DNA from 2 places in the Allobosea sp. 29B genome. Region 2 is predicted to be linked to the other one. Evidence: predicted binding sites of a transcription regulator. Region 2 holds the regulator's gene; the other holds the start of a gene.
What was found. The regulator HrcA, encoded in region 2, represses chaperone genes, less so after heat shock. The targets are predictions, from matches to a motif close to GTTAGCACTCNCNNNNNGNGAGTGCTAAC.
Positions count from the first base shown of each region.

Region 1: a site for HrcA is predicted at 868-896, ahead of groES (co-chaperone GroES). Genes of this name have one in related genera too.

Region 1 is NZ_LR733817.1:3,911,630-3,915,669, reverse strand. It holds gene GV161_RS18990 (PaaI family thioesterase) at 1-210, opposite strand, end outside; gene GV161_RS18985 (MarR family winged helix-turn-helix transcriptional regulator) at 287-742, opposite strand; gene groES (co-chaperone GroES) at 959-1,246, shown strand; gene groL (chaperonin GroEL) at 1,294-2,931, shown strand; gene phnD (phosphate/phosphite/phosphonate ABC transporter substrate-binding protein) at 3,083-3,997, shown strand.
Region 2 is NZ_LR733817.1:2,193,425-2,197,464, reverse strand. It holds gene GV161_RS10750 (ankyrin repeat domain-containing protein) at 1-609, opposite strand, end outside; gene hrcA (heat-inducible transcriptional repressor HrcA) at 606-1,688, opposite strand; gene rph (ribonuclease PH) at 1,836-2,552, shown strand; gene rdgB (RdgB/HAM1 family non-canonical purine NTP pyrophosphatase) at 2,557-3,204, shown strand; gene hemW (radical SAM family heme chaperone HemW) at 3,201-4,040, shown strand, end outside.

The DNA of each region.
Region 1 (4,040 bases), 1.7 Mb from region 2:
GCCATGGATCGTTCCCAGCGGATTGAAGAAGCGCGGCGAGGGCGTTCCGACGAAGACCACCCTGCCCTCCTCGACCTCGGCGATATCGAAATCCATGGCGTCGGCGAAGGGCGGGCCGGGATGGCGTCCCTCGACGATCCCGCGCAGGAAGGATGCGCCGTCCTCCGCCAGCAGGACATCACGGCTGACGACACCGACCTGGCGGGACATGACTGCGCTCCATCTCTATCGTGTAGATGCACGATAGAGATGGAATTGGATGGCGGTCAAGCCAGCCAGTGCGGGGTCAGCCGACTTCCCTCGCGGCCCGCCGGATGGTCCTGAGATTGTCGCGCGTCTCGCTCCAGCGCTCCTGGCCGAGCCCGCCCTCGATCCTGTCCTGCGCCGCGCGCCAATAAGGGATCGCCGCCTCGATCGCGGCGCGGCCCTTCTCGGTCACGGCATAGGTCAGCGCCCTGCCCTTGCAATCGACCGGCTCAATCAGCTTCTCGGCGGCGAGCAGTTGCAGGTTGCGCGTCAGTGACGTCCGCTCCAGCGCGAAACGGTCGGCGAGCTCGGTGACCGAGCGCCAAGCGCCGGTCGAGAGCGCCGAGAGCAGCACGAACTGGGTGATCTTCAGGCCGCTCGGCCGCATCGCCTCGTCATAGGCGCGGGTCACGGCCCGTGCGGTCATGCGCACATGCAGCACCACGCAGGAGCGGGCGATGTCGTCGAGCTTGAGGTCGGCTACCGGCGTCGTCATCTCGCCACGATAGCCGGTTTAACGTGCCGCCGCAGCAGCGCAGATGGCGGCCGGTCGTCGCGTTCACCTTTTGCGCAGCGCTTTCCTTGACTCCGGCAGACCCCGCGCCTATCTCCGCGACGTCGGTTAGCACTCACTTGCTGAGACTGCTAACAGACCCCTTTCACGGGCCGCTATCGAGTCCGTCCAGAATAAGACCGAGAGGAAGACAGAACCATGAAGTTCCGTCCGCTGCATGACCGCGTTGTGGTCCGTCGCCTTGATGGCGAAGAGAAGACCAAGGGTGGCATCATCATCCCCGATACCGCCAAGGAAAAGCCCCAGGAAGGCGAGATCGTCGCCGTCGGCCCTGGCGCCCGCGACGAAGCCGGCAAGCTGGTTGCGCTCGATGTCAAGAAGGGCGATCGCGTCCTCTTCGGCAAGTGGAGCGGCACCGAGGTCAAGATCGACGGCCAGGATCTCCTGATCATGAAGGAATCCGACATCATGGGCATCGTCGGCTGAGCAGCCAGACGCCCACCCGTCCGTAGAGTTCAATCAGGAGTAGTCTCATGGCTGCCAAAGAAGTTCGCTTTTCCACCGACGCCCGCGACAAGATGCTGCGCGGCGTGGACATCCTCGCCAATGCCGTAAAGGTCACGCTGGGTCCGAAGGGCCGCAACGTCGTGATCGAGAAGTCGTTCGGCGCCCCGCGCATCACCAAGGACGGCGTCACCGTCGCCAAGGAGATCGAGCTCGCCGACAAGTTCGAGAACATGGGCGCTCAGATGGTCCGCGAAGTCGCTTCGCGCCAGAACGACCATGCCGGCGACGGCACCACCACCGCCACCGTGCTCGCCCAGGCGATCGTCCGTGAAGGCGCCAAGTCGGTTGCGGCCGGCATGAACCCGATGGACCTGAAGCGCGGCATCGACCTGGCCGTCGAGGCCATCGTCGCCGACCTCAAGAAGAACTCCAAGAAGGTCACCTCGAACGCGGAAGTCGCGCAGGTCGGCACCATCTCGGCGAACGGCGACGAGTCGGTCGGCAAGATGATCTCGACCGCCATGCAGAAGGTCGGCAACGAGGGTGTCATCACCGTCGAGGAAGCCAAGACCGCCGAGACCGAGCTCGACGTCGTCGAGGGCATGCAGTTCGACCGTGGCTATCTCTCGCCCTACTTCATCACCAACGCCGAGAAGATGGTCGCCGAGCTCGAGGACCCCTACATCCTCATCTTCGAGAAGAAGCTGTCGTCGCTCCAGGCGATGCTGCCGATCCTCGAGGCAGTCGTGCAGACCGGCAAGCCGCTCCTGATCATCGCCGAGGACGTCGAGGGCGAGGCTCTCGCCACGCTCGTCGTCAACAAGCTCCGTGGCGGCCTGAAGGTCGCGGCCGTCAAGGCTCCGGGCTTCGGTGACCGCCGCAAGGCCATGCTCGAGGACATCTCGATCCTGACCGCCGGTCAGATGATCTCGGAAGACCTCGGCATCAAGCTCGAGACCGTGACGCTCAACATGCTCGGCCGCGCCAAGAAGGTGCGCATCGAGAAGGAGAACACCACGATCATCGACGGCGCCGGCAAGAAGAAGGACATCGAGGGCCGCGTTGCGCAGATCAAGGCGCAGATCGAGGAGACCACCTCGGACTACGACCGTGAGAAGCTCCAGGAGCGCCTGGCCAAGCTCGCCGGCGGCGTCGCGGTCATCCGCGTCGGCGGCGCGACCGAGGTCGAGGTCAAGGAGAAGAAGGACCGCGTCGACGATGCCCTGAACGCCACCCGCGCTGCGGTGGAGGAAGGCATCCTGCCGGGCGGCGGCGTCGCCCTCCTGCGTGCGCTGTCCTCGGTCAAGGGCATCAAGACCCAGAACGACGACCAGAAGACCGGCGTCGAGATCGTCCGCAAGGCGATCGCTGCTCCGGCCCGCCAGATCGTCGACAACGCCGGCGGTGACGGCGCGGTCGTGATCGGCAAGCTGCTGGAGTCGAAGGACTACGCCTGGGGCTACAACGCCCAGACCGGCGAGTACGGCGACCTGGTCAAGGCCGGCATCATCGACCCGACCAAGGTCGTGCGCACGGCGATCCAGGACGCGGCTTCGATCGCCGGCCTGCTGATCACCACCGAGGCGATGATCGCCGAGGCGCCGAAGAAGGACGCCCCGATGCCCCCGATGGGCGGCGGCGGCATGGGCGGCATGGACTTCTGATAAGAAGTCCGGGCTCTCAAGCTCGATCGATACGAAGGCCCGGTGCAAGCCGGGCCTTTTTCGTTTGCCGGCGCGTCGCGCAACCGACATCGCATCGTAACGGCGCTGACGCCGCCTGCTGATCGGATGGGTTTCCTTCGGAGACCCGATCATGATCACCCGCCGCCTGCTGCTCGCCGGCTCCGCTTCGAGCCTCGTCTTGCCCGCCCTTGCCCAGCAGGATTGGCGGCAGGCGATCAAGGAGGTGCGCTTCGGCGTGTCCTCGGCGGAGAACGAGGCGACCGCCGTCGCGCGGAACCAGCCGGTGGTCGATTATCTCGCGCAGAAGCTCGGCGTGCCGGTGAAGCTCTACCGGGTCAGCGACTATGCGGGGCTGGTCGAGGCGATGCGCGCCGACCAGCTCGAATTCGCCCGCTTCGGGCCGGCGGTCTATTCGCTCGGCCGGCGCGTGCTCGGCGACAAGCTGCAGCCGCTGTTCCGCGATGTCGATAACAACGGCCAGGAGGGCTACTACTCGGTCGTGGTCGTGCGCGCCGACAGCCCCTATCGGACGATCGCCGACCTCAAGGGCAAGAGCTTCGCTTTCGCCGATCCGAACTCGACCTCGGGCTTTGCCTTCCCCGCCCATTTCCTGCGCAAGCAGGGTTTCGATCCGCAGGCGCATTTCGGCGGCACGGTCTTCTCCGGCGGCCACGACAATTCGGTGCTGGCGCTGGTGCGCGGCCAGTTCGACGGCGTCGCGACCTATCAGGTCAACGAGCACTCCGGCGTCGTGCAGCGGCTGGCGCTGCGCGGCATGATCCCTGCCGATGCGACGCGGGTGATCTGGACGTCCCCACTCATCCCGGCGAGCCCGTTCTCGACACGGGCGAACCTGCCCCCTGCTCTCAAGGATGCGTTCGTCGCAGCCATGATGACGATGAAGGACGAGGCCCCGGAGGTGTTCAGGGTCTTCACTGACGGGCAGGTGTCGCGCTATGCGCCGGCGAAGCACGAGGACTATCTCGACGTCATCGCCGTGACGGATGAACTGGAAGCGCGGCGCAAGCAGAAGCCGGGCGGCTGAACCCCGGTTCGGCAACGAGCCGCTTTGCACAGCTACGAGCGCC
Region 2 (4,040 bases):
GCGCTTGCGGGCATGCTGGAGTGGGCTGACGCCATCCTTGTCGGCAAGATTGGGGTTGGCGCCGGCATCGAGCACGAGCCTGGCCACCTCTCGATGGCGCGGGCCGCCATCGCCGAGGATCACGATCTCCAGAAGGCAGGTCCAGCCGAGATTGTTGACGTGGTTCACGTCGATGCCTGATGTCAGCAGCAGCTTGGCGGTCTCGACATGGGCGCGCTCGCAGGCCGGGATCAGCGCATTGCCGCCATAGCGGTTGCGGATCGTGAGGTCCGGCTTGAGCGGCAGCATCGCCGCGATGATCTCGGTGCGGCCGCTGGCGCCAGCGAGCAGCCAGGGCGTGTCCTGGTTCACCGCCTGGGCATTGGGGCTCGCACCTGCCGCCAGCAGCGCCTTGGCGACGGCGACATGGTTGCCGGCAACGGCGAGCAGGAGCGGGGTCTGACGCTGGCCATCGCGCTGTTCGAGATCCGCCTTGGCGGCGATCAGGCGGTTCACGGCGGCGAGATCGCCACGGCCGGCGGCTTCGAGCAGGCCAGTCTGTGCTTCGCTCGCTCCGGTCATCAGCAGCACTCCCGCCAGGATCGCGCCGGCCCGCAGCCACCGCCTCATCTGCCACCGTCGAGCAGGCGCCCGACCACCTTGGCGGTGTAATCGACCATCGGCACGATCCGGGCGTAGTTCAGCCGGGTCGGGCCGATGATGCCGACGACGCCGACGATGCGCTGGCCGCCATCGCGGAAGGGCGCGGCGATGATCGAGGAGCCCGACATCGAGAACAGGTTGTTCTCCGAGCCGATGAAGATGCGCACGCCGTCACCCGCCTCGGCGCGCGAGAGCAGGTCGATCAGTTCGGTCTGCGTCTCCAGATCGGCGAAGAGCAGGCGGATGCGCTCCAGGTCCTCCTGTGCCTTCAGATCCTCGAGCAGATTGGCCTGGCCGCGCACGATGAGATGCCGGTCGCTGGAGGGGCCGGAACTCGTGGCGATGCCCGTCTCGACCAGCCGGGCGGTCAATTCGTCGAGCTCACGCTCCATCAGGGTGCGGCTGTCGGCGATCTCGCGGCGAAGCTCGTCGAGCGTTTTGCCGACGATGCGAGCGTTGAGGAAGTTGCCGGCCTCGACCAGCGCCGACGCCGGCAGGCCCGCCGGCAACGCCAGGATGCGGTTCTCGACCGTGCCGTCATCGGCGACGAGCACGGCGAGCGCGCGGCCGGCATCGAGCCGGACGAACTCGATATGGCGCAGGCGGGCGTTGGCCTTGGTGGTGACGACGACGCCGGCGCCGCGCGACAGGCCCGACAGTAAGGCCGAGGCCTCGGTCAGCGTCTGGTCGAGCGAGCGGTTGCTGGCGGCAGCCCTGATCTGCGCCTCGATGCGACCGCGCTCGTCCGAGGTGAGATTGCCGACCTCCATCATGCCGTCGACGAAGAAGCGCAGACCGCGCTCGGTCGGCAGCCGCCCGGCCGAGGTGTGCGGAGCGTAGATCAGCCCGGCGGTCTCCAGATCGGTCATGACATTGCGCACCGTCGCCGGCGACAGCGCGATCGGCAGCAGCCGGGCGATGTTGCGCGAGCCGACCGGCTCGCCGGTGGTCAGGTAACCGTCGACGATCTGGCGAAAGATCTCGCGCGAGCGCTGGTCGATCTCGACCAGGCCGCCGGGTATCTCAGGGCGCGTATGGGCGCTCATTCCGTGGCGAACAACCTCAATTCCATGGCCCATTGTCCCCTTCGCGGGCAGACGGATCAAGTCCCAAGAGGCTCCGAGGCCCGTTCGCCTTGCCGCACTCCGGTTAAGCGCCTACAAGCCGCCGACTCCAAAAGACAGGAAGACACGATGAGACCCTCGAAGCGCGCAGCCGACGAGATGCGGAAGGTCACGCTGGAACGCGGCGTGGTGCGCTATGCCGAAGGCTCGTGCATGGTCACCTTCGGTGAGACCAAGGTGCTCTGCGCCGCCACCGTCGAGGAAAAGGGGCCGCCGTGGCTGCGCGGCACCGGCAAGGGCTGGGTCACCGCCGAATATTCGATGCTGCCGCGCGCCACCCATGAGCGCACCCGCCGCGAGGTCACTTCCGGCAAGCCCTCGGGCCGGACACAGGAGATCCAGCGCCTGGTCGGGCGCAGCTTGCGCGCCGTGGTCGACCTGACCGCGATCGGCGAGCGCCAGATCGTCGTCGACTGCGACGTGCTGCAGGCCGATGGCGGCACCCGCACCGCCTCGATCACCGGCGCCTGGGTCGCGCTGCACGATGCGCTGAAGTGGATGGAAGGGCGCGGGATGCTGAAAGGCGCCAATCCGCTGAAGGATCATGTCGCCGCCGTCTCTTGCGGCATCGTCGCCGGCAATCCCGTGATCGATCTCGACTATGTCGAGGATTCCGGGGCGCAGACCGACGCCAATTTCGTCATCACCGGCGCGGGCGGCCTCGTCGAGGTGCAGGGCACTGCCGAGGGCGCTCCCTTCAGCGAGGACGAGCTGATGGCGCTGCTGAAGCTCGCCAAGGGCGGCATCGGCAAGCTGGTCACGCTGCAGAAGGCGGCGGTGGCCTGACGCCATGACCACCAACCGCCTCCTCACCGGCAAGGTCGTGATCGCGACCCACAACCAGGGCAAGCTGCGCGAAATGCGCGAGCTGATGGCGCCCTATGGGGTCGAGCTGGTCTCGGCCGGCGAGCTTGGCCTGCCCGAGCCGGTGGAGGATGGCCACATGTTCGCCGAGAACGCCGCGATCAAGGCGGTCGCGGCGGCCAATGCGTCCGGCCTGCCGGCGCTGGCGGATGATTCCGGCGTCTGCATCGACGCGCTTGACGGTGCGCCCGGGCTGTTCTCGGCAAACTGGGCCGGGCCGGGCAAGGATTTCGCCCCGGCCCTGGCCAGGGTGCAGATGGAGCTCGGCAAGCGCGGCGCGACCACGCCCGAACAGCGCAAGGCACATTTCGTCTCGGCGCTGGTGATCGCCTGGCCGGACGGGCATCAGGAACTGTTCGAGGGCCGCGTCTTCGGCGAGATCGTCGACGCACCGCGTGGGTTGTCCGGCTTCGGCTACGACCCGATCTTCCAGCCCGCTGGCCACGACAGGACCTTCGGCGAGATGACCTCGGAGCAGAAGCACGGCATCCCGCAGGACGGCTCGCCCGGCCTGTCGCACCGGGCCCGCGCCTTCCATGTGCTGGCCGCCGCCTGCCTGAGGAAGCCCGCTTGAGCCCTCCGGCCGCCTTTGCCGCGCGGCCCGGTGTACCGGCGCATCCGACCGCGGCTGCCGGCTTCGCCGTCTATGTGCATTGGCCGTTCTGCCTGGCCAAATGCCCCTATTGCGACTTCAACTCCCATGTCCGGCATCAGCCACCGGACCAGGCCCGCTATATCGCCGCCTTCCGCCGCGAGATCGCCCAGCGGGCCGAACTGGCGCCTGGGCGCACGGTCTCCTCGATCTTCTTCGGCGGCGGCACGCCCTCGCTGATGGAGGGCGCGACGGTCGGTGCGATCCTCGATGCGATCGGTGAGCACTGGGCCGTCGACCCCAATTGCGAAGTCTCGCTGGAGGCCAATCCGACCAGCGTCGAGGCCGGGCGCTTCCGCGATTTCCGCGCCGCCGGCGTCAACCGCGTCTCGCTCGGCGTCCAGGCGCTGAACGATGCCGACCTCAAGGCGCTCGGGCGGATGCATTCGGCCCAGGAGGCGCTCGATGCGGTCGCGATCGCGCGGCGCTATTTCGAACGCTACTCCTTCGACCTGATCTATGCCCGCTCGCCGCATCAGACGCCGGCGCTGTGGCAGGCCGAGCTGGAGCTGGCGATCAGCCATGCCGCGGAGCATCTCTCGCTCTATCAGCTCACCATCGAACCCGGCACCGCCTTCGAGCAGCTCTACAAGGCCGGCAAGCTCGCCATTCCTGATCCCGATGCGGGCGCGGCGCTCTACGAGGTTACGCAGGAGATCACGGCCAAGCACGGCCTGCCGGTCTACGAGATCTCGAACCACGCCCGGCCGGGCGCGGAATGCCGCCACAACCTGGTCTACTGGCACTATGGCGAATAT